4 regions of the Streptomyces botrytidirepellens genome follow, and region 1 is predicted to be linked to each of the others. Evidence: riboswitches for the same ligand, from Rfam matches in the RefSeq annotation. Region 1 holds a riboswitch; each other region holds the start of a gene.
The links. A riboswitch is a leader RNA that binds a small molecule or an ion and turns the genes downstream of it on or off. The one in region 1 is predicted to bind cobalamin.
Positions count from the first base shown of each region.

Region 2: linked by a shared signal. The riboswitch ahead of metE (5-methyltetrahydropteroyltriglutamate--homocysteine S-methyltransferase) and the one ahead of cobN (cobaltochelatase subunit CobN) in region 1 are both predicted to bind cobalamin.
Region 3: linked by a shared signal. The riboswitch ahead of EEJ42_RS46790 (ribonucleoside-diphosphate reductase subunit alpha) and the one ahead of cobN (cobaltochelatase subunit CobN) in region 1 are both predicted to bind cobalamin.
Region 4: linked by a shared signal. The riboswitch ahead of nicT (Nickel transporter NicT) and the one ahead of cobN (cobaltochelatase subunit CobN) in region 1 are both predicted to bind cobalamin.

Region 1 is NZ_RIBZ01000875.1:16,403-24,210, forward strand. Features, by position in the region: gene EEJ42_RS47875 (hypothetical protein) at 190-429, shown strand; gene cobN (cobaltochelatase subunit CobN) at 460-4,089, opposite strand; cobalamin riboswitch at 4,123-4,272, opposite strand; gene cobG (precorrin-3B synthase) at 4,331-5,731, shown strand; gene EEJ42_RS47890 (precorrin-8X methylmutase) at 5,740-6,381, shown strand; gene EEJ42_RS47895 (precorrin-2 C(20)-methyltransferase) at 6,378-7,808, shown strand, end outside.
Region 2 is NZ_RIBZ01000028.1:14,769-22,576, forward strand. Features, by position in the region: gene EEJ42_RS01625 (cation:proton antiporter regulatory subunit) at 1-171, shown strand, start outside; gene EEJ42_RS01630 (cation:proton antiporter) at 179-1,405, shown strand; gene EEJ42_RS01635 (membrane-associated oxidoreductase) at 1,439-2,908, shown strand; gene EEJ42_RS01640 (CASTOR/POLLUX-related putative ion channel) at 2,942-4,807, opposite strand; gene EEJ42_RS01645 (MarR family winged helix-turn-helix transcriptional regulator) at 4,922-5,425, opposite strand; cobalamin riboswitch at 5,538-5,767, shown strand; gene metE (5-methyltetrahydropteroyltriglutamate--homocysteine S-methyltransferase) at 5,931-7,808, shown strand, end outside.
Region 3 is NZ_RIBZ01000867.1:7,895-15,702, forward strand. Features, by position in the region: gene EEJ42_RS46790 (ribonucleoside-diphosphate reductase subunit alpha) at 1-954, opposite strand, end outside; cobalamin riboswitch at 1,082-1,204, opposite strand; gene EEJ42_RS46795 (FGGY-family carbohydrate kinase) at 1,319-2,788, opposite strand; gene EEJ42_RS46800 (histidine phosphatase family protein) at 2,903-3,640, shown strand; gene EEJ42_RS46805 (DeoR/GlpR family DNA-binding transcription regulator) at 3,637-4,416, shown strand; gene EEJ42_RS46810 (FGGY-family carbohydrate kinase) at 4,464-5,960, shown strand; gene EEJ42_RS46815 (GNAT family N-acetyltransferase) at 6,006-6,506, opposite strand; gene EEJ42_RS51550 (DUF7196 family protein) at 6,544-6,702, opposite strand; gene EEJ42_RS46820 (hypothetical protein) at 6,717-7,004, opposite strand; gene EEJ42_RS46825 (IPT/TIG domain-containing protein) at 7,405-7,808, shown strand, end outside.
Region 4 is NZ_RIBZ01000883.1:31,216-39,023, reverse strand. Features, by position in the region: gene EEJ42_RS49460 (EamA family transporter) at 37-975, shown strand; cobalamin riboswitch at 1,045-1,245, shown strand; gene nicT (Nickel transporter NicT) at 1,274-2,374, shown strand; gene EEJ42_RS49450 (aconitate hydratase) at 2,509-4,485, shown strand; gene EEJ42_RS49445 (GAF and ANTAR domain-containing protein) at 4,683-5,369, opposite strand; gene EEJ42_RS49440 (hypothetical protein) at 5,407-6,339, opposite strand; gene EEJ42_RS49435 (RraA family protein) at 6,341-6,583, shown strand; gene EEJ42_RS49430 (SDR family oxidoreductase) at 6,635-7,561, shown strand; gene EEJ42_RS49425 (LysR substrate-binding domain-containing protein) at 7,689-7,808, shown strand, end outside.

The sequences.
Region 1 (7,808 bases):
GCTTTTCATTGTCGCGCCCGGGGCATCACGCCCGGAAAACGCACAGCGCACCGGGCTCCTGAGCGGACGTCACCCGGGCGGACGATCACGGGTCGCTGATGCGTACGAGGCCACGCCGGTGCGGGTGAGGTACGCGCGAAGGAGGTGACCGCGCGGGGCGCGGCGCGTTGGCCGAACATGACGACGACGATGCGACGCCGTTCTCTCTCGCAGCCGAGCAGAGCGCTGGACCGGAGCACCGAAGGCGGAACGGTTCACCAGACGCTTCACCAGTCGAGCTGCGTACCGATCTACGCGGCGCTGGTCGAGCGCTGGTCGTCCGCGGGGCGGGCGGTGCCCGGGGCTTACGACCGCGAGTGGACCGAACTGGTCAACTGTCCGCCCTGGCCGGACCGGATCCGGGCGGCGGCCCGGCCGTCCTCCGGCTGAGCCCCCGCCCGTCCTGCTTCCCTAGGGACCTCAGTCGTCCCCGCCCTCCAGGCCGCCCTCGGTCTCCAGGAACAGCTCCCGGACCCGCTCCAGCACCTCCGGGTCCGGCTGCTCCCACAGACCGCGGCTCTCGGCCTCCAGCAGCCGCTCGGCCATGCCGTGCAGCGCCCAGGGGTTGGCCTCCTCCAGGAACGCGCGGTTCTCCGGGTCGAGCAGATAGGTCTGGGCGAGCTTGTCGTACATCCAGTCGGCGACCACGCCCGTGGTGGCGTCGTAGCCGAAGAGGTAGTCGACGGTGGCGGCCAGCTCGAACGCGCCCTTGTAGCCGTGGCGGCGCATCGCCTCGATCCAGCGCGGGTTGACCACCCGGGCCCGGAAGACCCGCGAGGTCTCCTCGTGCAGGGTGCGGGTGCGCACCGTCTCGGGGCGGGTGGAGTCGCCGATGTACGCGGCCGGGGCGGTGCCCTTCAGGGCGCGCACGGTGGCGACCATGCCGCCGTGGTACTGGAAGTAGTCGTCCGAATCGGCGATGTCGTGCTCGCGCGTGTCGGTGTTCTTCGCGGCGACCGCGATCCTGCGGTACGCGCTCTCCATCTCCTCGCGCGCCGGGCGGCCCTCGAGTCCGCGACCGTAGGCGTAGCCGCCCCACACCGTGTAGACCTCGGCGAGGTCGGCGTCGGTGCGCCAGTCGCGGCTGTCGATGAGCTGGAGCAGCCCCGCGCCGTACGTGCCCGGCCGGGAGCCGAAGATGCGGGTGGTGGCGCGGCGCTCGTCGCCGTGCTCGGCGAGGTCGGCGCGGGTGTGGGCGCGCACGTAGTTGACGTCGTCGGCCTCGTCCAGGGACGCGGCGAGCCGTACGGCGTCGTCCAGCAGCCCGACGACGTGCGGGAAGGCGTCGCGGAAGAAGCCGCTGATGCGCAGCGTGACGTCGACGCGCGGGCGGCCCAGGTCGTCGGAGGGAACGGGTTCAAGTCCCGTTACTCGCCGCGAGGCGTCGTCCCACACCGGGCGGATGCCCATCAGCGCCAGCGCCTCGGCCACGTCGTCGCCGGAGGTGCGCATCGCGCTCGTCCCCCACAGCGACAGGCCGACCGACCGCGGGTACTGGCCGTCGTTGTCGGCGCGGTAGCGCTCCAGCAGCGAGTCGGCGAGCGCCTGGCCGGTCTCCCAGGCCAGTCGGCTGGGCACGGCCTTGGGGTCGACGGAGTAGAAGTTGCGGCCGGTCGGCAGGACGTTGACCAGGCCCCGCAGCGGCGATCCGGACGGCCCGGCCGGGACGAAGCCGCCGCTCAGGGCGTGGACGGCGTGGTCGATCTCGTCGGTCGTGGCGGCCAGGCGCGGCACGACCTCGCGGGCGGCGAACTCCAGGATCGCGGTGACGGCGGTCCGCTGGGCCTCGGGCAGCTCCAGGGCGGCCTTCTCGGCGGCCTCCGGGGCCCAGTCGGCGTCCTCCATCGCCTGGACGAGGGCGCGGGCGCGCTCCTCGGCCTCGTCCGCGCCGGTGCGGGTGGCGGCCGACTCGTCCAGGCCCAGCGCCTCGCGCAGCCCGGGGAGCGCCGACGTACCGCCCCAGATCTGGCGGGCGCGCAGGATGGCCAGGACGAGGTTGACGCGCTCGGGTCCGGTCGGCGCTCCGCCGAGGACGTGCAGACCGTCGCGGATCTGGGCGTCCTTGACCTCGCACAGCCAGCCGTCGACGTGCAGCAGGAAGTCGTCGAAGCCCTCGTCGTCGGGCCGCTCCTCCAGACCGAGGTCGTGGTCGAGCCGGGCGGCCTGGATCAGGGTCCAGATCTGGGCGCGGATGGCGGGGAGCTTGGCCGGGTCCATCGCGGAGATGGCGGCGTACTCGTCCAGCAGCTGTTCCAGCCGGGCGATGTCGCCGTACGAGTCGGCGCGCGCCATCGGCGGTACGAGGTGGTCGACCAGGGTGGCGTGGACGCGGCGTTTGGCCTGGGTGCCCTCGCCGGGGTCGTTGACCAGGAAGGGGTAGATGAGCGGCAGGTCGCCGAGCGCGGCGTCGGGGCCGCAGGCGGCGGACAGGCCCGCGTTCTTGCCGGGCAGCCACTCCAGGTTGCCGTGCTTGCCCAGGTGCACCATGGCGTCGGCGCCGAAGCCGCCGTCGGCCTCGGGGGTCGCCATCCAGCGGTAGGCGGCCAGGTAGTGGTGCGAGGGCGGCAGGTCGGGGTCGTGGTAGATGGCGATGGGGTTCTCGCCGAAGCCGCGCGGCGGCTGGATGACGACCAGGAGGTTGCCGTGGCGCAGCGCGGCGAGGACGATCTCGCCCTCGGGGTCGCGGCTGGTGTCCACGAACATCTCGCCGGGCGGCGGGCCCCAGTGCTCCTCGACCGCGTCGCGCAGCTCCTGCGGCAGCGTGGCGTACCAGCGGCGGTAGTCGGCGGCGGGGATGCGGACCGGGTTCTTGGCCAGCTGCTCCTCGGTGAGCCAGTCCTGGTCGTGGCCGCCCGCCTCGATGAGGGCGTAGATCAGGTCGTCGCCGACGCCGGAGGCCAGGCCCGGAAGCGCGCCCTCGCCCTCCTCGGGGCCGAAGTCGTACCCTTCGGCGCGCAGTCGGCGCAGCAGGGCGACGGCGCTGGCGGGGGTGTCGAGGCCGACCGCGTTGCCGATCCGGGAGTGCTTGGTGGGGTAGGCGGACAGGACGAGCGCGAGGCGCTTGTCGGCCGCCGGTATGTGCCGGAGCCGGGCGTGTCGTACCGCGATTCCGGCGACACGCGCGGCGCGCTCGGGGTCGGGGGCGTAGACCGGCAGGCCGTCCTCGTCGACCTCCTTGAAGGAGAACGGCACGGTGATCAGCCGTCCGTCGAACTCCGGGACGGCGACCTGGGTCGCGGCGTCCAGCGGCGACAGACCCTCGTCGTTCTCCTCCCACGCACTGCGCGGCGAGGTCAGGCACAGCGCCTGGAGCACGGGGACGTCGAGCGCGGCGAGCGCGCCCGCGTCCCACGCCTCGTCGTCGCCGCCCGCCGACGCCTCGGCGGGGCGGGTGCCGCCCGCGGCGAGGACGGTGGTGACGACGGCGTCGGCCGCGCCTAGGGCCTCGATCAGCTCGGGCTCGGGGGCCCGGAGGGAGGCGACGAACAGCGGCAGCGGGCGGCCTCCGGCGTCCTCGACGGCCTGGCACAGCGCCTCCACGAAGGCGGTGTTGCCGCTCATGTGGTGGGCGCGGTAGTAGAGCACGGCGATCGTCGGGCCGGTGACGTCCTCGCGCGCGGTGCGCTCCAGCGGCCCCCAGGTGGGGGCGGGGGCGGGCGGTTCGAAGCCATGGCCGGTGAGCAGCACGGTGTCGGACAGGAACCGGGCCAGCTGGTCCAGGTTGGCGGGCCCGCCGTGCGCGAGGTAGGCGTGCGCCTCGGCGGCGATCCCCACGGGGACCGTGGACGCCTCCATGAGCTGGGCGTCAGGGGCCTGTTCACCGGTCAGGACGACGACGGGCAGGTCGCCCGCGAGCAGGGTTTCGAGGCCCTCCTCCCAGGCGCGGACGCCACCGAGCAGCCGTACGACGACGAGTTCGACACCGTCGAGGAGCCCGGGCAGATCGTCGAGCGCGAGCCGCGCCGGGTTGGCGAGGCGGTACGGCACCGGGCCCGTGGCCGCACGGGCACTGAGCAGGTCGGTGTCGGAGGTCGACAGCAGCAGAATCATGGCTCAGCGCCTTCCTCGGGGTCCGCGCCCCGGGCGGGTTGGAAGACGGCGGGAGTTCCTGGCTCGCACGGCGGGCTGCCGTGCTCACAGTGGCGGGACCGCACCGGATTCGCACCGGTTTCCTCCCCTGACGCCGTCTTGTGCGTCCGGCGGGCCAGACGGCCCGCCGCAGAGCATAGTAGGCGTTGCTGACCTGGCACGGGACAGTGCGGGCCGACCGGACGTCGGTATGCTCGCCGCCATGTCCCTCCCCCCGACAACCATCCCACCTGCGGATGAAGCGCCCTCGCCGCGGGCGCGCGGACGCGATGACGCCTGCCCCGGCGCGCTGCGGCTGCACCCGGCGGACGACGGCTCCCTGGCCCGCGTCCGGATACCGGGCGGCCTGCTGACGGCCGGTCAGGCGCGGGCGCTGGCCGGGGCGAGCGAGGAGCTGGGCGACGGCTGGCTGGACCTCACCTCGCGGGGCAATCTCCAGGTCCGCGGCCTGGACGCGGCGTGCGGCGGCGAGCTGGCGGCCGCGCTCCGGGCCGCCGGGCTGCTCCCCTCCGACCGGTTCGACCGGGTGCGCAACATCGTGGCGTCCCCGCTGGGCGGCCTCGACGGCTCCGGATGCGGCGATGTCACCGCGTGGGCACGGGAGTTGGACACCGCGCTGTGCGCCGGGACATGGGAAGAGTTGTCCGGCTTGTCGGGTCGTTTCCTGTTCGCGGTGGACGACGGGCGGGGCGATGTCGCCGCACTCGGCGCGGATGTGACATTGATCGCAACGCGGGACGGCGGAGCGGTGCTGCGGGTGGGGTCCGGGGCTGGGGCCGACGGGACTGCGCTGGAGGTGCGGGGGCGGGACGCGCCGCGTGCCGCCGCGCTGGCCGCCGTGGAGTTCCTGGCCCGGGTCCGGGCGAGCGGTACGCGGGCATGGCGGGTGCGCGAACTGCCCGCGCAACACGCCGTGACCGCCGACGGCTTGGCGGCGCGACTCGCGGACGAAGGCATCGAAGCCGTACGTATCGGACGGAGAGGACCGGTCGGCGGGCCCGGCGCGCCGCCCGCGCCGGGCGTCGTGTCCGGGCCGGACGGGCGCCACGCCGTGTCGGTCCTCGTTCCCCTGGGCCGGGTCGGCGCGGCGCAGTGGCGGCTGCTCGCCGGGCTCGCCTCCCGGGGCGGGTCGGGTGAGCTGCGTGTGACACCCTGGCGCGGCGTGGTGCTCCCGGGGTTCACCGCGGACGGCGCGGCGGCCGCGGCGCGGGAGGCGGCCGACGCGGGGCTGGTGACCGATCCGGACTCCCCGTGGGTCGGGGTCGGCGCGTGCACGGGACGCCCGGGCTGCGCCAAGTCCCTGGCCGATGTGCGCGCCCACGCGACGCGCGCGGTGGCGGGCGCCCCCCGCTCCCCCGACACGCCGCAGGGTTCCCCCGGCGCGCCGCCGGTGTACTTCTCCGGCTGCGAGCGGCGCTGCGGCCACCCCGGCGGCCGCTGGGTGGACGCGCTGGCCACGTCCGATACGGACTACCGGCTCACCGTGCGCGACACGCGCGAGCCGGACGGCGCGACAAACGACGGCGCGAATGACGCCAGCGGGACAGACGTGGCAGCAGAGCAATTGGCCGACGCCGTGGCGACGGCCCGCGGAACGGCATGATCAACGACATGATCGAGGACACAGTGTTCGACTACGAGAAGGACGGGGCGGCCATCTACCGCGCCTCCTTTGCCACCATCCGCGCCGAGGCGGACCTGGGCGGCCTCCCCGCCGACGTCAGCCAGGTCGTGGTGCGGATGATCCACGCATGCGGCATGGTCGACCTGGTCAAGGACCTCGCGTACACGCCCGAGGTGGTGACGCGGGCCCGGGAGGCGCTGCGCGCCGGGGCGCCCGTGCTCTGCGACGCGCAGATGGTCGCCAGCGGCGTCACCCGCAAGCGGCTGCCCGCCGACAACGACGTGGTGTGCACGCTGTCCGACCCGGCCGTACCGGAGTTGGCGCGGCGCATGGGCACGACGCGCAGCGCCGCCGCGCTGGAGCTGTGGCGGGACCGGCTGGAGGGGTCGGTCGTGGCGGTCGGCAACGCGCCCACCGCGCTGTTCCGGCTCCTGGAGATGATCGAGCAGGGCGCGCCGCGGCCGGCCGCCGTCATCGGCGTACCGGTCGGGTTCATCGGCGCCGCCGAGTCCAAGGAGGCGCTGGCCGGGCATCCGGCGGCGCCCCACCATCTGGTGGTGCGCGGCCGACGCGGCGGCAGTGCCATCGCCGCGGCCGCGATCAACGCGATAGCGAGCGAGGAAGAGTGAGCGAGCAGCAGCGACAGGCGACGCCCGCGGCGAAGGGCCGGCTGTACGGCGTGGGCCTCGGCCCCGGTGACCCGTCCCTGATGACGGTACGGGCGGTGGAGGTCATCGCCGGGGCCGACGTGGTCGCGTACCACAGCGCCCGGCACGGCCGCAGCATCGCCCGCTCCATCGCCGAGCGGCATCTGCGGCCCGACCACATCGAGGAGCGGCTGGTCTACCCGGTCACCACGGAGGGCACCGACCATCCGGGCGGCTACCGGGGCGCGATGGAGGAGTTCTACACGGAGGCGGCGGCGCGGCTCGCCGCACACCTCGACGCGGGGCGCACGGTCGCGGTGCTGGCGGAGGGCGATCCGCTCTTCTACGGCTCGTACATGCACATGCACAAGCGGCTCGCCGACCGCTATGCCACCGAGGTGATCCCCGGCGTCACCTCGGTGAGCGCGGCCGCCGCCCGGCTGGGCGCGCCGCTGGTGGAGGGCGAGGAGGTGCTGACGGTCCTCCCGGGCACGCTGCCCGAGGAGGAGCTGACGGCGCGCCTCGCGACGACCGACGCGGCGGCGGTCATGAAGCTCGGCCGCACCTTCCCGACCGTTCGGCGCGCCCTGGAGCGTTCGGGGCGGCTCGCCGACGCGCGGTACGTGGAGCGCGCCACGATGAGCGCGGAGCGCACCGGGGCGCTGGACGAGGTCGACCCGTCGTCGGTGCCCTACTTCTCGGTGGCGGTGCTGCCGAGCCGTATCGACACACCGGGCGCCCCGGACGCCCCCGACGCCTCCGTGTCCGGGCGCCCGGGCGAGGTCGTGGTGGTGGGCCTCGGCCCGGCCGGTCCGCTGTGGCTCACCCCCGAGGCGCGCGGTGAACTGGCCGCCGCCGAGGACCTGGTCGGGTACACCACCTACCTGGACCGGGTCCCCGTACGCCCCGGGCAGCGGCGCCACCCCTCCGACAACAAGGTCGAGGCCGAGCGGGCCGAATTCGCCCTCGATCTCGCCCGGCGCGGTCGGCGTGTCGCCGTGGTCTCCTCGGGCGACCCCGGCGTGTTCGCCATGGCCACCGCCGTGCTGGAGGCCGCGTCCGAGGAGCCGTACCGCGACGTCCCGGTCCGGGTGCTGCCCGGCATGACCGCGGCCCACGCCGCGGCCGCCCGCGCGGGCGCGCCGCTCGGCCACGACTACGCCGTGGTCTCCCTGTCCGACCGGCTCAAGCCCTGGGAGGTCATCGCCGGACGGCTCCGCGCCGCGGCCGCCGCCGACCTGGTGCTCGCCCTCTACAACCCGGGCTCCCGCAGCCGGGTCTGGCAGGTCGGCAAGGCGCGCGAACTCCTCCTGGAGCACCGCGCGCCGGACACCCCGGTCGTCCTGGGCCGCGACATCGGCGGCCCCGAGGAGAGCGTCCGCATCATCCGCCTGGCCGACCTCGACCCG
Region 2 (7,808 bases), on a different contig from region 1:
GAGACGCGGACCCGCACCGAGACCGGCACCTCCATCGTGGCCGTGCTGCGCCGGGCGGACGCCATCCCGTCCCCAACCCCGGACTTCCGGCTGGCCGGTGGGGACATCCTGATCGTGATCGGCACGCGCGAGGGCGTGGAAGCCGCCGCGGCGATATTGGGGCGGGAGTGACAGACGGATGCACTCTTCTGCCGTCTTCCTGATCGAGTTCGGTGCGGTCATCCTCGGCCTCGGACTGCTGGGCCGCCTCGCCGGACGCTTCCAGTTCTCGCCCATACCCCTCTATCTGCTCGCCGGGCTGGCCTTCGGCGAGGGCGGGCTGCTGCCGCTCGGGGCCAGTGAGGAGTTCGTCGCGATCGGCGCCGAAATCGGCGTCGTTCTGCTGCTGTTGATGCTCGGCCTGGAGTACACGGCCAGCGACCTGGTCAGCAACCTCAAGACCCAGTACCCGGCCGGGCTGGTCGACGCCACGCTCAACGCCCTGCCCGGCGCCGTCATGGCGCTGCTGCTGGGATGGGGCCCGGTGGAAGCCGTGGTGCTGGCCGGGGTCACCTGGATCTCCTCGTCCGGCGTCATCGCCAAGGTCCTCCGCGACCTCGGCCGGCTCGGCAACCGCGAAACCCCGGTCATCCTGTCCATCCTGGTCCTCGAAGACCTGGCGATGGCCATCTACCTGCCGATCGTCACCGCCCTGCTGGCCGGTGTCGGGCTGGCCGCGGGCAGCGTCACGCTGGCCATCGCGCTCGGCGTCGCGGGCCTCGTCCTCTTCGTCGCCGTCCGCTTCGGCCGCCACATCTCCCGCTTCGTCTCCAGCGACGACCCCGAGAAGCTGCTGCTGGTGGTGCTGGGTCTGACCCTGCTGGTCGCCGGGATAGCCCAGCAGCTCCAGGTCTCCGCCGCCGTGGGCGCCTTCCTGGTCGGCATCGCCCTCACCGGCTCGGTCGCCGAGGGCACCCACAACCTGCTCAGCCCGCTGCGCGACCTGTTCGCCGCCGTCTTCTTCGTCTTCTTCGGCCTGCACACCGACCCCGCCAGCATCCCGCCGGTCCTGCTGCCCGCCCTCGCGCTGGCCGTCGTCACCGCCTGCACCAAGGTCGCCACGGGCTACTGGGCCGCGCGGCGCGCCGGGATCTCCGTCAAGGGCCGCTGGCGGGCGGGCGGCACGCTGGTCGCGCGCGGCGAGTTCTCCATCGTCATCGCCGGACTCGCCGTCACCGCGGGCATCGAACCGTCGCTGGGCCCCCTGGCCACGGCGTACGTCCTGATCCTGGTCATCATCGGCCCCCTCACCGCCCGCTACACCGAGCCCCTGGCGCGCCGCCTCATCCGTCCCAAGCCCGCCGCGGCCCCCGCAGCCGACACCGCCCCCACCGAGCCGAAGGCCCGTGAATCACAGCGCGGTTGACACCCCGAACACCCCCGCGACACGATCCCGCCGGTGGAGATCACGGACCTGACACCGGCGGAGCGGCGCGTCTGGCGGGCCTTCCCGCTCGATGAGGGTGTCGATTTCCGCGAAGGCGCCGACGACGATCCCGAACACGGCGGCTCCTGGGGACCCGAGCGGACCGTACGAGCCGAGGTGCTGCGCGCGCTGCTGCTCGGCGGGCCCACGCGTGACGGCGAGGTGGCGGGCCTGAAGCTGATCGGCGCGCGCATCACCGGGGAGCTGCGCCTGAAGTACGGGGTGGTCGAGCACGCCGTACGGCTGCGGTCCTGCCACTTCGAGCGGACCCCGCAGCTGTACGGGGCGCGGCTGCACGTCCTGGTGCTCAGCGACTCCACCCTTCCCGAGCTCACGGCCGGGGCCCTGCACACCGAGGGTGTCCTGCGGATGAGCAGGTGTCGTACGACGGGCCCGGTGCGGCTCGCGGGGGCGCAGATCACCGGAGGGCTCTTCCTCGACGGGGCGCGCCTGGGCACTCCGGACACCCGCTGCGAACAGCCGTTGCTCCAGCTCAACCACGCGGTCATCGGAGCCGACGTCCAGGCCGCGGACCTCGTCGCCCACGGAACGATACGGCTCAACGAGGCCACCGTCACCGGCCAGGTGAACCTCGACGACAGCGAACTCCACGCCCCCGGCGGCACCGCCCTGCACGCCGAGAACCTGTCCGTCGGCAACGATCTGCGCGCCATGCGGCTGCGCGCCCGCGGACGCGTCAACCTCAGCGGGGCCCGGGTGCCCCGCCACCTCAACCTCACCTACGCCCGGCTGTCCCACCCCGGTGACCAGGCCCTGCGCGCCAGCAGCTGCGTCATCGGTGAGCTGTGGCTACGCGAGGCCGCCCCCATCGAGGGCGATGTGAACCTGCGCCGCTCCCAGATCGACCTGCTGCACATCCGCCCCGAGGTCTGGCCCGATCGCGTCAGGATCGACGGCCTCAGCTACCGCAGCCTCGCCCCGCACCTCCCCGCCGAGGATCGGCTGCCGCTCCTGGAACGTGAGAAGGAGGGCTATCTCCCCGCCTCCTACGAGCAGTTGACCACCGTGTACCGCGCCGCGGGCGACGAGGCCGCCGCCCGCACCGTCCAGCTCGCCAAGCTCCGCCGCCACCGCCGTACCCTCCCGCGCTACGCCCGCGCCTGGGGCCACCTCCAGGACGTCACCGTCGGCTACGGCTTCCGCCCGCTGCGCGCCGCGGGCTGGCTCTTCGCGCTGCTCCTCACCGGCACCCTGGCCTTCGCGCTCCACCACCCGCGGCCGCTGAAATCCGGCGAGGCCCCCGACTTCAACCCGGTCTTCTACACCCTCGACCTGCTCCTCCCCATCATCGGCTTCGGGCAGGAGGCCGCGTTCGCCCCGCGCGGCGGGTACCAGTGGCTCTCGTACCTGCTGATCGTCACCGGCTGGATCCTGGCCACCACCACCGCGGCGGGCGTCAGCCGCTCCCTGAGCCGCCAGTAGGAGCCGGGCCCGCAGACCGGGTCCGCAGAAGCGTTACTCCTCGGCCAGGACGACGATCGCGTCGCCCTCGTCCAGGACCAGCGGCGCGGCCTTGTCGGGGTTGAGGCGGACGCCGTAGGTGGGCGGTACGTCGGCGTGGCGTGCCAGCCGGTAGCCGAGGGCCGTCTCGCCGCGCCGCCGTGCGGCCTCGATGACCGTCGCGAAGTTGGCCTCGGCCCCGGGCACCAGGTAGTTGGTGGCCGGTTTGAGGTAGATCTCCGAGCCCTCCGGGTCGAAGAGGTCGATGAACACCGTGTACAACTCGCGGTTCTCGGTCAGCTGGGTCAGCAGCAGGCTGATCACCTTGGTGCTGACGATGAAGTCGTCGGCCTTGGTGACCTGGGCGATCTCCCGGTTGCTGTCGTCGTTCATCTCCGTGACGATCGAGTACGGGTCACCGAGCCGCACCTCGATGTCGCGCAGGTGCAGCAGCGTCACCAGCGTCCGGTCGTCGGAGCGCCGGGGGTCGATGGTGTCGTCGGACAGCACCACGATGTGCTGGTAGCGGCCGAGGTCGAGGGCCTCCAGGGACGACCTGCGGGTCGGCTCGCACCGCTTGTGGCCCACCGTCAGGTTCTTCAGTCCCTCCGGCACCCCCTTCCGCGGCCGCCGCGGTGCCGCGATGTCCACGGCCGAGCCGGGTTCGACGAAGCTGTCCAGCAGCGTGATGAGCTTCGACGCCCGGGAGTTCCAGCCGATCACCAGGGTGCGGTCCGGCACCGGCGGCCGCCCGGGCGCGGTGGTGATCGCCGACGGGACGATCTCGGGCCGGGCCTCGGCGGGCCGTATCAGCAGATCGTCCTCGGCCATCACCAGCAGCTGGTCGTCGTCGCGGACGACGGTGTCCATCGGCGGGTTGAGCAGCACCTCACCGTCGCTGCGGCGCAGCCCGGCGGCCATGCCCTGCGCGTAGTGGGCCAGGGTGTCCGCGTACGTCCCACCCGCCAGCACGGGCTGCTCGTGGAAGTAGAACTCGTTGCCTTCGAAGCTGAGCAGTTCGTTGAAGACGCTGGACAGCCCCGACTGCCGGTGCGCCTGGGCGATGAGCCGTACGGCGATGTCGTCGGCGTCGATGATCAGTGCGTTCGTACCGGCGGCGAGGCGGGCGGCGGGCAGGTTGTCCGAACTCTCCACGGCCGCCACGACGTTCGGCCGCGCGCCCTTCCACTTCCGGCTGTTGAGCAGCAGGAGCACCTTGATGACGTCCGTGTCGGTGTCGTCCCCGACCGGCGGCAACACCATGATCGACTTGGCGGTGTCGGGGCTCACCAGCTCCAGGTCGCGCCGCTCCAGCGGACTTCCGGAGCGGCAGATCACGCGGGTGCGGCCGGTCGCGGGGATCCGGTCGCGGATCTGGTCCTCCATGTCGACCTTGTCGTGGTCGGCGAGGATCACCACACAGGAGCGGCGGGCGCTCTGGTTGGCCTCCACCAGCTCGGCGATCACCGTGAACACCTGGTCCGACCAGCCCAGCACGATCGTGTGGCCGCGCTCGATCAGCCGCGACCGGCCCTTGCGGAGCATTTGGATCCGGTTCTCCAGGCCCGTGGTGAGGACACCGATGAGCGCGCTGACGATGAAGATGCCGCCGATCGTGACCGTGAGCATCAGCACCAGGAACAGCGGGCGGCCGGTGTCCCCGCCCATGGTGCCCGGATCGAGCGTGCGCAGCAGGCTCATCCACACCACGCCCGTCCAGCCGCCGCTCTTCCGGGTGTCCTCGTGGGAGAGGGCGACCACCAGCGTGGAGACCACGGCGATCAACGCGAGGGAGGCGAGGCCGAGCCAGCCGATCAGGGCGGGCGTCCCCCGGTCCATCGTGCCGTCGAACCAGTACCGCAGCCGGTCCCGCAGCCTCATCGCACGTCCCCTGTCCCCCCGGCCACCCACCGGTCTCACGGTCTCCCAGAGCAGTTGATCATTCTCGCAGGGTTACGGGGGTGCGGCTGCCGGGCGCCGGGGTCGCCCACGCGCTCACCAGGCGGCGTGGGCCTGCGGGCTCCCGGTCTCGACGGTCGGTTCGCCGCCCGCCTCGGCGAACGCCTGGAGCGCCTCGATCAGATGGCGGCGCTGTCCGGCGGGCATGACGTCCACGATGCGCGCGATCTCCTGGCGGCGCCGCTCGGTGACCTCGGCCACGATCCGCCGACCGGCCCGAGTGAGCGAGATCATGCTGGTACGCCGGTCCTCGGCGGAGACGCCGCGCGCGACCACGCCCGTCGTGACCAGGCGGTCGATCATGCGCATCGCGGTCGACGGCTGGACGCCCAGCTCCCCGGCCAGCCCGGACAGGCTCAGCGGACCTCCGGCGTCCAGGACGACCAGCATCCGGAACTGCGGCAGTGTCAGGGACTCCTCCACCGCTGCCAGCGACCGGGCGGAGACGGCGACGAGCAGCCGGGACGCGGTCAGCACGGCAGTGACCATCGCCTCGGCGTCGGACTCGGGGACTCCGGCCTCGGGGGCCGCGGAGGCCATTCCGGCCTCGGAGGCTGTGGAAACCACATCGGATGCTAAGGAACGGCGCGCCATACGCCCTTTCTACCCCCTGCCCCTGTGGAGGGGGTGCCCCGATCCGGCACCACCGCCTAGGCTGGGCCCCGCAGCTGGTTCGCCCTGCCCGCCAGGCAGGCGCGTCGTAAGAGGGAACCCGGTGGAAATCCGGGACTGCCCCGCAGCGGTGAGCGGGAACGACCGCCGTCATACGCACTGGGTCCGGGAGACGGGCCCGGGAAGCGACGGCCAGTAGGTGCCTCGACGTGCACGACGTCACGAGGTGTGCCCGCGAGTCCGAAGACCTGCCCGTTGCCCGTGCGCGACCGATCGCGCGCGGAGATCCCGGTGACCTCGAGGGCGGGTCGGCGTACCAAGCAGGCGGACGCGCGCGTATCGGACGCGCGGTCGATCCGCCCGGTTCGTCACTCCTTCGCGCCCCCGAATCCGGCCGGGATCCCCAAGGGACACGCTCGCGAAGGAGAGCTACGTGACAGCGACATCCGCGGCCGCCGCGGCGGCACGGGCCACCGTGTACGGCTACCCCCGTCAGGGGCACCACCGCGAACTGAAGAAGGCCGTCGAGGGCTACTGGAAGGGCCGGGTCGGCGCCGGCGCCCTTCGGGAGACCGCCGCGATGCTGCGCGCGGCGAACTGGCGGCAGCTGGCCGACGCCGGTATCGACGAGGTGCCGACCGGCGACTTCTCGTTCTACGACCATGTGCTGGACACCAGCGTCATGGTCGGTGCCGTACCGGACCGCCACCGCGCCGCCGTCGAAGCCGACGCGCTGGACGGCTACTTCGCCATGGCGCGCGGCACCCAGGAGGCCGCGCCGCTGGAGATGACCAAGTGGTTCGACACCAACTACCACTACCTGGTGCCCGAACTCGGCCCCGACACCGTCTTCGCCGCCAACTCGGCGAAGCAGGTCGCCGAGCTGTCAGAAGCGGTCGCACTCGGTCACACCGCCCGGCCGGTGCTGGTCGGCCCCGTCACCTACCTCCTGCTCGCCAAGCCCGCACCCGGCGTCGCGCCGGACTTCGAGCCGCTCACCCTGCTGGACCGGCTGCTGCCCGTGTACGCGGAGGTGCTGGCCGATCTGCGGGCGGCCGGCGCCGCATGGGTCCAGCTGGACGAACCCGTGCTCGTCCAGGACCGCACCGCCGCCGAACTGAACGCCGCCGCCCGCGCGTACCGCGAACTGGGCGCCCTCACCGACCGCCCCCGGCTGCTGGTCGCGTCGTACTTCGACCGCCTCGGCGAGTCCCTGTCCGTCCTGGCCAAGGCCCCCGTGGACGGGCTGGCACTCGACTTCACCGGGCCCGCCGCCCCCAACCTCGACGACCTCGCCGCCGTCGGCGGACTGCCCGGCAAGCGCCTGGTCGCGGGCGTCGTGGACGGCCGCAACGTGTGGATCAACGACCTCGCCGCCTCCCTGTCCAGGCTCGGCACCCTGCTCGGCTTCGCCGACCGGGTCGACGTCTCGGCGTCCTGCTCCCTCCTCCACGTCCCCCTCGACACGGCAGCCGAACGCGACATCGACCCCCAGATCGCCCGCTGGCTGGCCTTCGCCCGTCAGAAGGCCACCGAGGTCGCGACCCTCGCCCGCGGCATCGCCCAGGGCACCGGCACCATCGCCGCACAACTCGCCGCCAACCGCGCCGACCTGGCCTCCCGGTCCACCTCCACGCTCACCCGCGACCCGGCCGTACGCGCCCGAGCCGAGGCCGTCACCGACGCCGACACCCGCCGCCCCGAGCCGTATGCCGAGCGCGCCCCCGCCCAGCGTGCCCGGCTGCGGCTGCCCGCGTTGCCGACGACCACCATCGGCTCGTTCCCGCAGACCAGCGAGCTGCGCACCGCCCGCGCCGACCTGCGCGCCGGACGCATCGACACCGCCGGATACGAGCAGCGCATCGCGGCCGAGATCCAGGACGTGATCTCCTTCCAGGAGAAGACGGGCATCGACGTCCTGGTGCACGGCGAGCCCGAACGCAACGACATGGTCCAGTACTTCGCCGAACAGCTCACCGGCTACCTCGCCACCCGGCACGGCTGGGTGCAGTCCTACGGCACCCGCTACGTCCGCCCGCCGATCCTGGCCGGCGACATCTCCCGGCCCGAGCCGATGACGGTGCGCTGGACGACGTACGCCCAGTCCCTCACCGACCGCCCGGTCAAGGGCATGCTCACCGGCCCCGTCACCATGCTGGCCTGGTCCTTCGTCCGCGACGACCAGCCCCTCGCCGACACCGCACGCCACGTCGCCCTCGCCCTGCGCGACGAGGTGTCCGACCTGGAGGCCGCGGGCACTGCGGTCATCCAGGTCGACGAACCCGCCCTGCGCGAAACCCTGCCCCTGCGC
Region 3 (7,808 bases), on a different contig from region 1:
GATGTCCGCGTGCCAGGTCTCCAGGTAGACGCAGGCCGCGCCCTTGCGCCGGCCGCCCTGGTTGACGGCCGCCACCGAGGCGTCGAGCGTGCGCAGGAACGGCACGATGCCGTTGGAGTGCCCGTTGGTGCCGCGGATCAGCGAACCGCGGGCGCGGATGCGGGAGTACGACAGACCGATGCCGCCCGCGTGCTTCGACAAGCGCGCGACCTGGTGGTAGCGGTTGTAGATCGAGTCCAGCTCGTCCAGCGGCGAGTCCAGCAGATAGCAGGAGGACATCTGCGGGTGCCGGGTGCCGGAGTTGAACAGCGTGGGGGAGCTGGGCAGGTACGACAGCGTGCTGGTCATCCGGTACAGCTCGGCGACGTCGTCCAGCGCCCGCTCGGATCGGTCCTCGGCGAGCCCGCAGGCCACTCGCAGCAGGAAGTGCTGCGGGGTCTCGATCACCTGACGGGTGATGGGGTGGCGGAGCAGATAGCGGCTGTGCAGGGTGCGCAGCCCGAAGTAGCCGAAGCGGTCGTCGGCGCCGTCGGCCAGCGCCCGGTCGACCAGCGCGTCCAGCCGGGCGGCGTGGGCGGTCACGAACTCGGCGGTGGAGTCGGCGATCAGGCCCTCGCGGTGGCCCACGGCGACGGACGCGGAGAAGGAGTCCGCGCCCTGCCCGGCCGCCTCCTCGGCGATCGCGCGGGTCAGCAGCCGCGCGGCGAGCTTGGAGTACTCCGGCTCCTCGCCGATGAGTCCGGCCGCCGCCTCGGTCGCCAGGGAGCGCAACTCCGCCTCGTCCGAACCGGGATGGCGGCCGCGCAGGGCGGCGGCCGCGACCTTGCCGGGGTCGGTGGCGGGCAGATCGGCGGTGAGCCCGGTGAGGGTCCGCAACAAGGCGGTCCCGGGCGCGTCGGCCGCTGCCGGAGTCTCCGCTGCCTCTGAAACCGGGTCGGCGGGCGCGATGGTCACTGAAGTGTTCTCCCTCGCTCGGCTGGGGGCCTGCGAGGGCAGTGCGCGATGGCCGCTCACGGGCATGCCGATTCCGCTTTACGGCACACCACGCAGCGTCCATCGGCCCAACCCGCGAGGCCCGGACGTATGCAGACGGCCGTCGGCAGGTCATCGGACTCACGGGTACGCAAAAGCGCACACGTACACCGTTGCGGGACAGTTCCGGATTCGCGCCGGATTCCCCTGCGGCGACAGCGGAAACGAGCATACATCTTGTGTCGTGCTGCGCACGCGCCCCCAGATGTTGTGTCGTCAGCTGGGTGGATTCGTATGGATGTGCTAGTCGCGTCGGGCTTTGGCCGCGCCGGAATCCCAGGGAAAACTAGCTTCCCGGACCGCTCGTCCGCCATTCCTCCAGGGCACGGGCGAGGCGGTCGCGGTAGCCCGCGTAACCGTCCTCGTACGCGCCGCGAAGCTCGCTCCGCGGCTCGACCGTACGGGACGCGGAGCGCCACCGGGACGCGTCCACGGGGTCGCCGAGCGACCGCCACGCGACCGCGACCGCGCCCCGCGCGCCGACCTCCGGCTCGTCCGGAATGACCACCGGGCGGCCGATGACGTTCGCGAAAATCTCCGTCCAGGCGGCGGAACGCACCCCTCCGCCGCACAGCGCGAGCCGCCCCGAGAGCCCGGCGGCCTCCAGGCAGTGGCGGGCCGCGTAGGCGATGGCCTCGCACACGGCCCGTACGGTGTCCGCGCGGGTGGTGGCGAGGGTGAGACCGTCCAACCGCCCCTGGGCGGCGGGCTCCACGAACGGGGCGCGCTCCCCGGCGCCGGACAGGAAGGGCAGCGCGGTCACGCCGTTCGCGCCCGGCGGACTCCCGTCGAGCAGGGCGTCCAGCTCGGCGGTGGTCGTCCCTGTGAGATCGAGCACCCACTCCAGGGCGGCCGTGCCGACCATCGCGGGCATCGCGCGCAGCCAGCGCTCCGGGTCGGGGGTGCACAGCCACATTCCGGCCGGATCGGCCGAAGCGTCCACCGCCGCGCGGTCGGTGAGCACCTGGCAGGCCAGCGTGGTGCCGACGATGAGCAGCCCGTCGCCCACGTCCCGCACCCCGCTGCCGATGGCGCACGCCGGGAGGTCGTACGGACCGGAGACCACGGGCAGTCCGGGCGGCAGCCCGGTCAGTTGGGCCCCTTCGTCGTCCAGCGCGAGGACGGTGCCGGGCGCGGCGGGGCTCGGCAGCAGCCGGGCGTGGCCGGACAGTCCGCAGCGTTCCAGGGCGTCCGGCACATACGTACGGGTGGTGACGTCGAGGAACGGCAGCGACGCGTCGGAGGCGTCCACGGTGATGGCGCCGGTCAGCCGCTGGGCCACCGCGTCCACGCAGTAGCCCGCGACCGCCGCCCGCTCCAGCGACTCCGGCTCGTGCTCGGCCAGCCAGTGCAGCAGCGGGGCGTGGCAGCCCGGGAACAGCCCGGAGCCGGTGAGCGCGTAGAGGGCTTCGAGCGTGCCGTCGGCGCGCCAGCGGCCGATGGTCCCGCCGCCCCGGCCGTCCAGCCAGGAGATCGGCGGGCGCACCGCCCGGCCCGTCTCGTCGCGCAGCCACAGCCCGTCGCCCTGGCCGGTGAGCGCGAGCGCGGCGGGCGGGCCGGGGAGCGCCGCGGCCACCTCGCGCACCACCTCGGCGACGGTGCGCAGCACGTCCTCCAGGTCCTGTTCGACCCGGCCGCCGGGCAGGCGGTCCAGTCGGCTGGGGCGGGCCGCGGAGGCGCGCGCGACCCCGTCGCGGCCGAAGGCCACGGCCTTGGTGACGGAAGTGCCGACATCCACTCCGATGATCATGCGCATGCCCTGCTTCCCTCCGGAACCTCGGCGCTCCATCACATGAGCGATGCTAGATTTAACACCGGAGACGTGATCAGGCAATGGCTCAGGCCATGGTTGACGCAGGGGAGAACCCGGATGACCGCCCGACTGCTGCTCGTACGCCACGGGGAGACCGTGTGGCACGCGGAGAACCGGTACGCCGGAACCTCGGACATCGCGCTGACCGAGCGCGGCCACCGGCAGGCGCGGGCCCTCGCCCACTGGGCGCGGGGCCGTGGGATCGACGCGGTGGCGTGCTCCCCGCTGAGCCGGGCGCGGCACACCGCCGAACCGGCCGCCACCGCGCTGGCCCTGGTCCCCGAAGTGGTCGAGGACCTGCGCGAGATGGACTTCGGCTGGGGCGAGGGCCGCACCCTCGCCGAGATGGAGGCGGAGGATCCGGCGGCCGTCCGGGCGTTCCGCGACGACCCCGAGACCGGCGCCTTCCCCGGCTCGGAGCGCCCCGGCGAGGCCGCGGCCCGCGCCGTCGCCGCCCTGCGCCGGCTTGCCGCCGCGCACCCGGACCGCACGGTGCTCGTCGTGGCGCACAACAGCCTGCTGCGGACCGCGCTGTGCACCCTGCTCGGCATCCCCGTCGGCCGCTACCGCACGGTCTTCCCCCGGCTGGACAACGCGGCGGTGACCGAGATCGGCGTCGACGGCGACCGCACGGCGCTGCGCTCCCTGAACGTCCCCACCGACACCGTGCCCACCGCGAACGCGCCTGCCGACACCGTGCCCACCGCGAACGCGCCTACCGGCACCGTGCCCACCGCGAACGCGCCTGCCGACGCCGGGCCCGCCGACGGCGCTACGGGAGGAACCCGCCCATGACCACGGTCCGCTCCCAGGACGCCCGCAGACAGACCATCACCGAATACGTCCTCGCCCACTCCACCGCCACCGCGGCGGAGCTGGCCGACCTCACCGGCGTCAGCCTGATGACCGTGCACCGGGACCTGGACGAGTTGGCCCGGCTCGGGGTGCTGCGCAAGTTCCGGGGCGGGGTCTCGGCCCTGCCCTCGTCGGTCTTCGAGTCCAGCCTCGCCTACCGGATGGGCGCCCACCGGGCCGAGAAGGAGGCGGTGGCCGCCACCGCCGCGGAGCTGGTCGAGCCCGGGATGTCGGTGATGCTGGACGACTCCACGACCGTCCTCGCGCTCGCCCCGTTGCTGGTGGAGTCCGCCCCGCTGACCGTGGTGACCAACGCCCGGCGGGTGATCGAGGTCTTCGCCGGGGTGCCCCGGATCCGGCTGATCGGGCTCGGCGGGCAGTACTCGCACACCCATGACTCCTTCCTCGGCGTGCCGTGTGCCGAGGCGATCGCGGCCGTCTCGGTGGACCTGGCGCTGGTCAGCACCTCGGCCATGGACGCGGCGACCACGTACCACCAGGAGCAGGACGTGGTGCTGGTCAAGCGCGCCATGCTCGCCGCCGCGGCCCGCACGGCGCTGCTGATGGACGCGTCCAAGACGCGGCGCACGGCGCTGCACCGGCTGTGCCCGCTGGCCGACTTCGACCATCTGGTGGTGGACGGCGCGGCGGACGCCCGGCTGGTGGGGGAGTGGCGGGAGCGTACGGACGTGAGGATCGCCCCCGGCCCTTCTTAACATCGCCAGTGTTAACTTAACTCCACGTGTGAGGGGCGTGATCTGTGATGTCCGACCGGGCCGAGGTCGTCGCGGGGATCGACATCGCCACGGCGGCCGTGCGGGTGGTGTGCGTCGACGCGCACGGTCGCGTACGGGCGCGGGGCAGTGCGGAACTCCCGCCCCCGCGCCGGGGCGCGGGCGGCCGCAGCGAACAGGACGCCACGGCCTGGTGGCCCGCCGTCGCGGCGGCCCTGCGTCAGGCCACCGTGGCCCTTCCGGCGGGCGGCGGGGAGGTCGTGGCGGTGGCCGTCGCCGCCACCTCCGGCACGCTCGTCCTCGCGGACGGCCGGGGCGAACCCCTCGGTCCCGCCCTGATGTACGACGACCGCCGCGCCGCCGGGCTCAACGCCCGCGCCCAGGAGGCGGGCGCCCCGCGCTGGCAGGCCCTCGGCCTGTCGGTCGCCCCGACCGCCGCCCTCGGCCGCATCGCCTGGCTGTCGGGCGCGGAGGGGCATGCGGATGCCCTTGGGCACCGGGCCCACGGGAACCGGCATGCAGCCCATGAGGCCGCCCGGCACGTGCTCCACACCCCCGACCTCGTCGGGTGGCGGCTCACCGGCGGGCCCGTCGCCACCGACTGGTCGCACGCGCTCAAGAGCGGCTACGACGCGCGCGCCGGGGAGTGGCCGGGCGAGGTGTTCGACGCGCTCGGCGTACCGGCCCGGTGGCTGCCGTCCGTCCGGGCACCGGCCACGCCCATCGGCACGGTGTGCGCGGACGCCGCGGCGGAGACCGGGCTGCCGACCGGGTGCGCGGTCCGTCTCGGCATGACCGACGGCTGCGCCGGACAACTCGCCACCGGGGCCGTGCGACCCGGGCAGTTCGTGGGCATCCTCGGCACCACGTACGTCCTCAAGGGCGTCACCCGCGACCTGATCGCCGACCCCTCCGGCGCGCTCTACAGCCACCGTCACCCCGACGGCTGGTGGCTGCCGGGCGGCGCCTCCAACACCGGTGGCGAGGCCCTCGCGCACGTCCCGTCCGACCAACTGTCCGCGCTCGACCGCGCCGCCGCGGACCGCGGCCCGGCCTCGGTGGTCGCGTATCCGCTGCGCCGCGAGGGCGAGCGCTTCCCGTTCGTCAGCGGCGCCGCCCGGGGCTTCGTCCTCGGCACTCCGGCCGACGACGCCGACCGGCACCGCGCCACGCTGGAGGGCGTGGCCTTCCTGGAGCGCCTCGCGCTGGAGCGGGTGGCGGAGCTGGGCGTGGCGGTGGAGGGGCCGCTGTGGGCCGCGGGCGGTGGCAGCCGCAGCCCGCTGTGGACCCGGATCCGCGCCACCGTCCTCGGCCGTCCGCTGCGCGTCGCCGACCATGCCGAAACGGCCTTCGGCGCCGCCCTGTTGGCCGCCTCCGGGACCCTCCACCCGGACCTCACGGCGAGCGCCGCCGCGATGGTACGCGCAGGCCGGGACGTCGAACCCGACGCGCGCGAGCACGCCGCCCTCGACGCCTCGTACGCGGCGTTCACCGCGGCCCTGCGGGAGCGTGGCTGGCTGCGGTGACGGCCGGCTGGGGCGACGGTCGGCTGGGGTGACGGCCGACGGCACCTACACCCGCACGGTGAACGCCCACAGGGCGATCCCCGGAATCGGTTCCCAGTCCCGCTCCGGCGTGCGCCGGAACCCCAGCCGCTCGTAGAGCCGGTGGGCGGTGGTCATCCTGGGGTGGGTGGACAGGACCATGCCCCCGAGCCCCAGCTCCCGCGTCCGGTCCATACAGGCCCGCACCAGCGCCTCGGCCGCCCCGCGCCGCCGCGCCTCGGGCCGCACCGCGAGCATCCGGAACTCGGCCTCGTCCGGACGGGCCAACTCCGCGTACGTGCCCCCGTGGACGGCGAACGCCAGCGCGCCCAGCACCACATCGCTCTCCGCGTCCGCCGCGACCAGCACCTCCGATCCGGTGGCCCGCTTCCGCGCGTTGCGCAACTCGTCGAGATACGGGTCCTCGGCCCCGAAGTCCAGCAGCCCGTCGCCGAGGTACACGGCCGCGGTGAACTCCCCGATGCCGTCCAGCTCCTCGTCCCGCGCCCGTCTGATCGTGACATCCATGCCCGCAGTCTGCCGGACGGCACCGACAACCGGGCCCTCACCGGGTGACGGTGCTGATCACTCCGGTGGAACCGGCGCGCTTGTTGGCCGCCTCGGCTTCCTGGTAGGTGACGTAGCGGCGGACCGTGCCGTCCGGCAGCGTCAACTGGTAGAGGACAACGGGTTGGGGTGTTCTTCCCCCACAGTTGCAGCCCATGGTGCATTTTCCTTTCAGTCGAGCCACCGCGATGCCACACCGGCGAGATAGGAAAGCGTCAGGGCGGTGGCCGGGATCTGGAACCACGCGGTGGTGTCCAGTGAGAAGGCGTATGCGGCGGTGGCGCCGCCCACCCACGTGCTCGTACACCAGCCGCAGTTGACCAGATAGGTGACCGGAGATTCGTCACCGAAGCGGTCGGCGATCCACATCCGGAAGCCCGCCGCCAGGGTGTCCTTGGTGATGAAGCGGGTGATGCGGCAGGTCGTGCCGAGGGCGAGAAGGAACGCTGCAAGGCTCATCGGATCGTTCCCTACCGGTTCGATCCACCGGTTCGATCGATGTCCTTTATTACAAGCGCTACGACCCCAACAGGCGATACTCCATCGGCGAATTCCCCCGAATAGCCGAGCGTTCGTCATATAAATACGCCACTATGCGAGCCCGTATGCGCCAAACGAGTGATGGCTGTTCTGAAGTCTTGAGCGACACGGATGGGCGTGGATAACTGGAAAACGTGGCATCGAGGCTGCCCCATACCTCGTCAGCCATCCAGGAGCCGGGCATTCGCCCCGTTACTCCCGCCTCATCCGTGCACCGCTCCTGCGTCCTGCTCGGCGGCCACCAGTTTTCCGTTCCTCCGCTGTCGGCCTGCGTGCGCCCAGTGCACCTCATCTGACCCTTCCAACGGGAGGACCCACCATGACCTCGACCGCTCTCGTGCCCGCCGCCGCACCCACCGCGGGCTACTGGCCCCCGACCGGCCCGCCGTTGCTGCTGACCGTGGTGCCCAACTCGGGCCCCACCGGCGGCGGGAACCTCGTCCAGCTGACCGGGACGAACCTGCGCAACGTCATCAGCGTGACCTTCGGCGGCGTCCCCGCCACCATCGTCAGCCAGCCCTACGCCCAGCAGGGCGGCGGCTGGCCCGGTGGCGGTGACTGGGGCGGCGGCTGGGGCGGTGGCTGGGGCGGCGGTGGCGGCGGCTGGCCGGGGTACCCCGGCCCCACCACCGACGTCGTCGTGGTGATCGCTCCGCCGCACGCGCCCGGGTCCGTCCAGGTCCTCGTGACCACCACCGCCGGCACCAGCAACAGCCAGCCGTA
Region 4 (7,808 bases), on a different contig from region 1:
TTTTGCGCAACGCTCGCGCGACCGCACGATCGCGGTATGGACGCAGCCCACGCTCCCGCTTCCGCTCCTGCTCCCGCCCAGCCGACCGCCACGTCACACCGCGCCGGTCCGGATCTGCCGGACGCCCCGGGCCGGAAACCGGCCGGGCACCCGCTGGCCGGTGTGCTCATCATGGCCGGCAGCGGCCTGTCCAACCAGACCGGCGCCGCGATCGGCTCCCTCGCCTTTCCCGTGCTCGGAGCCTCCGGTGTCGTCGCGGTACGCCAGTACGTCGCGGCCATCGTCCTGCTGGCCGTCGGCCGCCCCCGCTTGCGGTCCTTCACCAAGCAGCAGTGGTGGCCGGTGCTGCTGCTGGCCCTGGTCTTCGGCGCCATGAACCTGTCCCTGTACAGCGCCATCGACCGCATCGGCCTCGGGCTCGCGGTGACCCTGGAGTTCCTCGGGCCGCTCACCATCGCCCTGTCCGCCTCCCACCGCCGCACGGACGCGTGCTGCGCGCTGGTCGCGCTGGCGGGCGTGGTCACCCTGATGCGTCCTCAGCCCTCCACCGACTACCTGGGCCTCGGCCTCGGGCTGCTGGCCGCCGCCTGCTGGGCGTCGTACATCCTGCTCAACCGCACCGTCGGCCGCCGCGTCCCCGGGGCGCAGGGGTCGGCTGCGGCCGCGGCGGTCTCCGCCGTGCTGTTCCTGCCCGTCGGCATCGCCATCGCCGTGCAGCACCCGCCGACGCCGGGGGCGGCCGGATACGCCATCGCGGCCGGTGTCCTGTCCTCCGCCGTGCCCTACCTCGCCGACCTGTTCACGCTGCGCCGCGTACCCGCTCAGACCTTCGGGCTCTTCATGAGCGTCAACCCGGTCCTCGCCGCCGTCGTCGGATGGGTCCTGCTCGGCCAGGGCCTGGGGTGGACCGAGTGGGCGAGCATCGGCGCCATCGTCGCGGCCAACGCGCTCAGCATCCTCACCTCGCGCGCGTGACCGTTGCCGAACCGCACGCGCCTGACCGTTGCTGAAAGTGCGCCACTTGCCGGTTTTGCGGGGTGCCGCCTACAGTTGCCGCGCCGTGGTGTTCGGGAAGCCGGTGGGAAACCGGAGCGGCCCTCGCCACTGTGAATCGGGGAGTTCTCGTCCCGTTCCGCGGCCGCAGGACCGGGCCGCGGAGCCACTGGCCGCCTCGCGCGGCCGGGAAGGCAGGGGCGGTCGCGTCGACCCGTCAGCCAGGAGACCGGCCGCGGCATCTCACGAAGTGATCCACGAGGTGCTGGAGCGTGACCGCATGACCCTGCCCACCGCATTCGCATGGCGGCGCGAGGACACCGTCCGGACCGCCGGGCTGCTGGCGGTGATCGTCGCCCTGCACGCCGTCGCCTTCGGTCTGCTCTTCCTGGTGGTCACCCCGCACCACTACGAGGTCGGCGCCAAGACGTTCGGCGTCGGCCTCGGGATCACCGCGTACACCCTGGGCATGCGGCACGCCTTCGACGCCGACCACATCGCCGCGATCGACAACACCACCCGCAAGCTGATGGCCGACGGCAAGCGGCCGGTGTCGGTGGGCTTCTGGTTCGCGCTCGGCCACTCCAGCGTCGTGGTGCTGCTGGCCGCGCTGGTCGCCGGCGGTACGCGGCTGGCGGGCACCCTGGTGAACGAGAACTCCGGCACCCACCAGGTCCTCGGGGTCATCGGCACCACCGTGTCGGGGACCTTCCTCTACCTCATCGCCGCGCTCAACCTGGTCGCCCTGCTGGGCATCCTGCGGGTGTTCCGGGCGATGCGCGCCGGGCAGTTCGACGAGTCGGAGCTGGAGGCGCACCTGGACTCGCGCGGCTTCATGAACCGCGTCCTGGGCCGCTTCACGAAGTCCATCACCCGGCCCGGCCAGATGTACCCGCTCGGCTTCCTCTTCGGGCTCGGCTTCGACACCGCCACCGAGGTCACGCTGATGGTGATGGCCGGGAGCGGCGCCGCCGCGGGACTGCCCTGGTACGCCGTCCTGTGTCTGCCGCTGCTGTTCGCCGCCGGGATGAGCCTGTTCGACACCCTCGACGGCACCTTCATGAACTTCGCCTACCAGTGGGCGTTCTCCAACCCCGTCCGCAAGGTGTTCTACAACCTGGCCATCACCGGTCTGTCGATCGCGGTGGCCTTCCTCATCGGCACCATCGAGCTGGTCGGCGTGCTCCACGACAAGCTCGCCCTGCGGGACGCCGTCACCGGCTGGATCTCCGGCCTGAACCTGGACAACGTCGGGTTCATCATCGTCGGCCTGTTCGTCGTGGTGTGGGCCGCGGCGCTGGCCTACTGGCGGATCGCCAAGGTCGAACAGCGCTGGGCCGTCCGCACCGCCCCGGCGGCCGCGGACGCGGACGGCGGCTGACGCCGGGCCCGGGGCCGGGACGCCCGTCCGGGTGACTGTGCCGGGGCGGGCCCTGCATGGCGGCCGCGGAACGGGAACCCGCATGGTGGCGCCCGGACCGTCCGGCAGCGCCGCACCGGGAAGGCGGTACCGCTATGGGTCTGCCCCATGGCCACGCACACGGCACCGTGACGCAGCGGCTGATCGGCGACCACCTCGTGTCCGGCAGCATGCGGCCGGGGGAGGAGATCGCGCTGCGCGTGGACCAGACGCTCACCCAGGACGCCACCGGCACCCTGGTGATGCAGGAGCTGGAGGCGCTGGCGCTGGACCGGGTCCGTACGCAGGTCAGCGTCCAGTACGTCGACCACAACATCCTCCAGGCCGACGAGCGCAACGCCGAGGACCACCTCTTCCTGCGTTCGGGCGCCCGCCGCTTCGGCCTGTGGTTCTCCAAACCCGGCAACGGTGTCTCCCACCCGACGCACATGCAGCACTTCGGCGCCCCCGGCAGAACGCTCGCCGGATCCGACTCGCACACCTGCGCGGGCGGCTCCCTGGGCATGCTGGCGATCGGCACCGGCGGCCTGGAAGTGGCTCTCGCCATGGCCGGACGGCCGCTCCACCTGACCATGCCGGCGATCTGGGGCATCCGGCTGACCGGGGAACTGCCGCCGTGGGTCAGCGCCAAGGACGTGATCCTGGAGATGCTGCGCCGTCACGGGGTGCAGGGCGGCGTCCACCGCGTACTGGAGTACCACGGGCCCGGCCTGGCCTCCCTCACCGCCATGGACCGGCACGTCATCGCGAACATGGGGGCGGAACTCGGCGCCACCACCACCGTCTTCCCCTCCGACGGCGCGGTGCGCGACTTCCTGGCGGGGGTGGGGCGGGGCGAGGACTTCGTGGAGATCGTCGCGGACGAGGACGTCCGTTACGACCTCGACGAGGAGATCGACCTGTCGTCCCTGGAGCCGCTGATCGCACGGCCCACCTCCCCGGGAAACGTCGTGCCGGTCCGGGAGGCCGCCGGGGAGCCCATCGGGCAGGCGGTCCTCGGCTCCTCCGCCAACCCCGGGTTCCGCGACTTCGCCGTACCGGCGGCCATGGTGGCGGGGCGGCAGACGGCGCCCGAGGTGAGCTTCGACATCAACCCGACGTCCCGCGAGATCCTCCAGGACCTGACGCGCTCCGGTGCCACGTTCGACCTGATCGCCGCCGGTGGCCGCATCCACCAGTCGGGCTGTCTCGGCTGCATCGGCATGGGCCAGGCCCCCGCCGCGGGGCGCAATTCGCTGCGTACGTTCCCGCGCAACTTCCCCGGCCGCTCCGGCACCGAGGACGACGCGGTGTGGCTGTGTTCACCGGAGACCGCCACGGCCTCCGCGCTGACCGGCGTCATCACGGACCCGCGCGACTGGGCCGACCGCCTGTCGGCGGTCCCGCCCACCCCGGACGCCCCCGCACCGGCGTCGGTCAACGTCGCCATGCTGGAGCCGCCGCTGCCGCCGGACGAGGCCCGCCGCGTCCAGCTGCGGCGCGGCCCCAACATCTCCGCGCTGCCCGATCTCGATCCGCTGCCGGACACCCTGGAAGGCCCGGTCCTCCTCAAGGCCGGTGACGACGTCTCGACCGACGAGATCTCCCCGGCCGGGGCGAAGGCCCTGCCGTACCGGTCCAACATCCCGAAGCTGGCCGAGTTCACCCTGACCCGGCTGGACCCCGACTACCCCCGGCGCGCCGCGTCGGCCCGGGACGACACCGGACACCTCATCGTGGCCGGGGCGAACTACGGCCAGGGCTCGTCCCGCGAACACGCCGCCATCACCCCGCGCTACCTCGGACTACGGGCGGTCATCGCCAAGTCGTACGCCCGCATCCACTGGCAGAACCTCGCCAACTTCGGCGTCCTCGCCCTCGAATTCGACGACCCCGGCGACTACGAGCGCATCGAGACCGACGACCGGCTGCGCCTGCCCGGTCTGCACGAGGCCCTCGCCAGGACGGACGACCCGACGCTCCGGGTGCGCAACGTCACGCGGGACGAGGAGTACCTGCTGCGCCACCGGCTCTCCCCGCGGCAGTGCGAGGCGGTCCTCGCGGGCGGCATCATCCCGGCCCTGGCCCGCTGACGGGCGCTCGCCCGCTGACCGCCGCTGGCCCGCTGACCGGTCATCACTCATCGGGTCCGGTGCGCATGCATACGGGTCCGGGCGGCGGGTACTCGCCGCCCACGCTGTCCGCGAGTCCCCCGGGGGAACGGGATGGCCAGGCTCTTCCGGTCCAGAATGCGGGCCGGTGGAGCCGCCCCTCGGCGGCACGGCGGCGGTCAGTCGTCGATGCCGCCGCTCTCACACACCTGCCGGGCGATGTCCCGCAGCTTGATGTTGCGCTCCTGGGACACCCGCCGCAGCACGCTGAAGGCGTCGTCCTCGCTGATCTTGAGGCGCTCCATGAGGATGCCCATGGCCTCGCCGATGGTGTGCCGGGTGGAGAGCGCCTGCTGGAGCTGGTCGGCGGTGCGGGCGCTGGAGAACGCGACCGCGGCGTGCGAGGCCAGCAGCCAGCCCGCCGTCTCACTGCCCTTGGTGAAGACGCCCGTACTCCGCGAATAGAGATTCAGCGAACCGAGTTCCTCCTCCCGCGTGTAGAGCAGGAACCCCATCATGCTCCCGATGCCCAGGTCGCGGGCCCGGCGCCCGAACTCGGGCCACCTCTCCTGCGGCGCGGCGAAGTCCTTGATCCGGTGGACGGGCTCGCTGCGGAGCGCGGCGTCGAAACACGGGCCCTCACCGGTCAGCTCCTGCAACTGATCGGAGCGGACCACCAGCCCCTCGGTCGGGGCCAGGGTCTCCACCTTCTGACCGTGGAGGACCAGGATTCCGGCCGCGTCGCACCCCTCGACGATCTCCACGGCACATTCGGTGATCCGCTCCAGCGTCCCGTCCACCGAGTCCTGCGCCAGCAGGTCCCGCGCCATCACGGCCATCTGCTCCGCGAAGCTCTCCCAGTCCATCTCCACCGTCTCTCTCGCCGTCGTCCCCGCAGGGCCATCATGGTCCCTGGAGGGAACGGCGGACCACGTACGGCAGGATGCCGCCGTGGCGCAGGTAGGCGAGTTCCTGCCGGGAGTGGATGCGCAGCCGCAGTTCCGCCGTGGTGTGGCGGTCGTCACCTCCGTGGAGATGCATGATCACCCGGTTGGTCCCGACGCGCAGCTCGCCGAGCCCCTCGAAGGAGAGGTCCTCTTCTCCGGTGAACGCGTGGGCCGAGGCGCTGTCGCCCTCGGCGAACTCCATCGGCAGGACACCCATGCCGATGAGGTTGCTGCGGTGGATGCGCTCGTACGACTCGGCGACGACCGCGCGCACCCCCAGCAGGGCCTGGGCCTTGGCCGCCCAGTCGCGGCTGGAACCGGCGCCGTAGTTGCGGCCCGCGACGACGACCAGGTCGTAGCCCGCGTCGCGATAGGTGGGCGCGGCCTCGTACACCGGCAGGACGCGGGTGCGGTCGGCCGTGTACGTGTGGGCGCCCGCACCGGACCGGGTGCCGGGCAGCTGGTTGGTCACCGCCGGGTTGGTGAAGGCGCCGCGCAGCATGACCTCGTGGTTGCTGCGGCGGGTGGAGTACTGGTTGAGGTCCCGGCGGGCGACCTGGCGTTCGGCCAGCCAGTGGCCCGCCGCGCTGTCGGCGGGGATCCGGCCCGCGGGGGAGATGTGGTCGGTGGTGACGTCGTCGCCGAGGTGCAGCAGCACCTTCGCCCGGCCCAGGGTGACGCGGTCCGGGGCGGTGGCCGCCAGGCCGGTCAGATGCGGCGGGCGGCGGACGTAGGTCGACTCCGGGCTCCAGGGGAAGCGGGTGCTGCCCGGCGCCTCGACGCCGCGCCAGGCGTCGGTGCCGTGGTGGAGGCGGGCGGCGTTCTCCCGGAACAGCTCGGGGCGGGGCGACGGAGGGGCCTCGCTGGGTACCGCCCTCGTCGGCGACATCATGGCCAACCGGGCGGAGGCCAACGGGTGGGCGGGTCTCGTCCTGTACGGAGCCATCCGCGACAGCGTGGCCCTCGCCGGTATACGGGTCGGTGTCCAGGCCCTCGGCGCCATCCCGTGCAAGAGCGGAAAGGCCGGGCGGGGCGCGGTCGACGTGCCGGTGTCCTTCGGCGGTGTCACCTTCACCCCCGGCGACATCCTCCACGCCGACCAGGACGGAGTCGTGCTGCTGCCCACGAGCTGACCGGGTGTCGCGAGGTGCCGTGAGCGCCCTCCGGCGTGCGACACTCACCGGGTGAGCTGGTCACCGGACCACGAGGCGCTGCGCGGACGGGTCGCCGTCGTCGCGGGGGCGACGCGTGGCGCGGGCCGCGGCATCGCCACCGCGCTGGGCGAGGCCGGTGCCACCGTCATCTGTACGGGCCGCAGCAGCGTCACGGGCTCGGGCGGATCGGACTACGACCGGCCCGAGACGATCGAGGAGACGGCCGAACACGTCACCCGGCTCGGCGGCACCGGAATCGCCGTACAGACCGACCACCTCGACCCCGAGCAGGTCCGGCGCCTGGCGCGGCGCATCCGCCACGACCACGGCGGCATCGACGTGCTGGTCAACGACATCTGGGGCGCCGAACGGCTCAAGGGCAGGCCCGCGGACTGGAACACCCCCGTCTGGGAGCACGATCTCGACGCCGGTCTGCGCATCCTCCGGCTCGGCCTCGACACCCACCTGATCACCTCGCACCATCTGCTGCCGCTCCTGATCGGGAAGCCGGGCGGACTGCTCGTCGAGATGACCGACGGCACCGCCGCGTACAACGCCGGGCGCTACCGGATCTCGGTCTTCTACGACCTGGTCAAGACCGCGGTCAACCGGTTGGCCTTCTCCCAGGGGCATGAGCTGGCGCCCCACGGGGCGACGGCCGTCGCCCTCACGCCCGGCTGGCTGCGCTCGGAGATGATGCTCGACGCCTACGGGGTCCGCGAGGAGAACTGGCGCGACGCGCTGCTCCCGGACCGGGGCGAGGGCCGCCCGACCGCTCCCCGGTCCTTCGCCTCCTCCGAATCGCCGCGCTACGTCGGCCGTGCCGTCGCCGCCCTGGCCGCCGACCCCGGCCGGGCCAGATGGAACCAGCAGTCCGTCAGCTCCGCCCGGCTCGCCGCGGAGTACGGATTCACCGACATCGACGGCTCCCGGCCCGACGTCTGGGGCGCGGGCTGACCGGCTCCCCGCAGCGATGGACCTTCTCCCCTATTGATATCTCCCACGTCTCAATACGCTGTGACCAGGTATTTGTGGTGTATGGGACACGTTGCCTACGCTGAGGCGCGTTCGAGGGGAGTTTCCGATGGAACTCAGGCAGCTCCGGTATTTCGCGGCCGTCGCCGAGACCCGCCATTTCGGGAGGGCCGCGGAACGGTTGCACATGGCCCAGCCCCCGCTGTCCCAGGCGATCCGACGGCTGGAG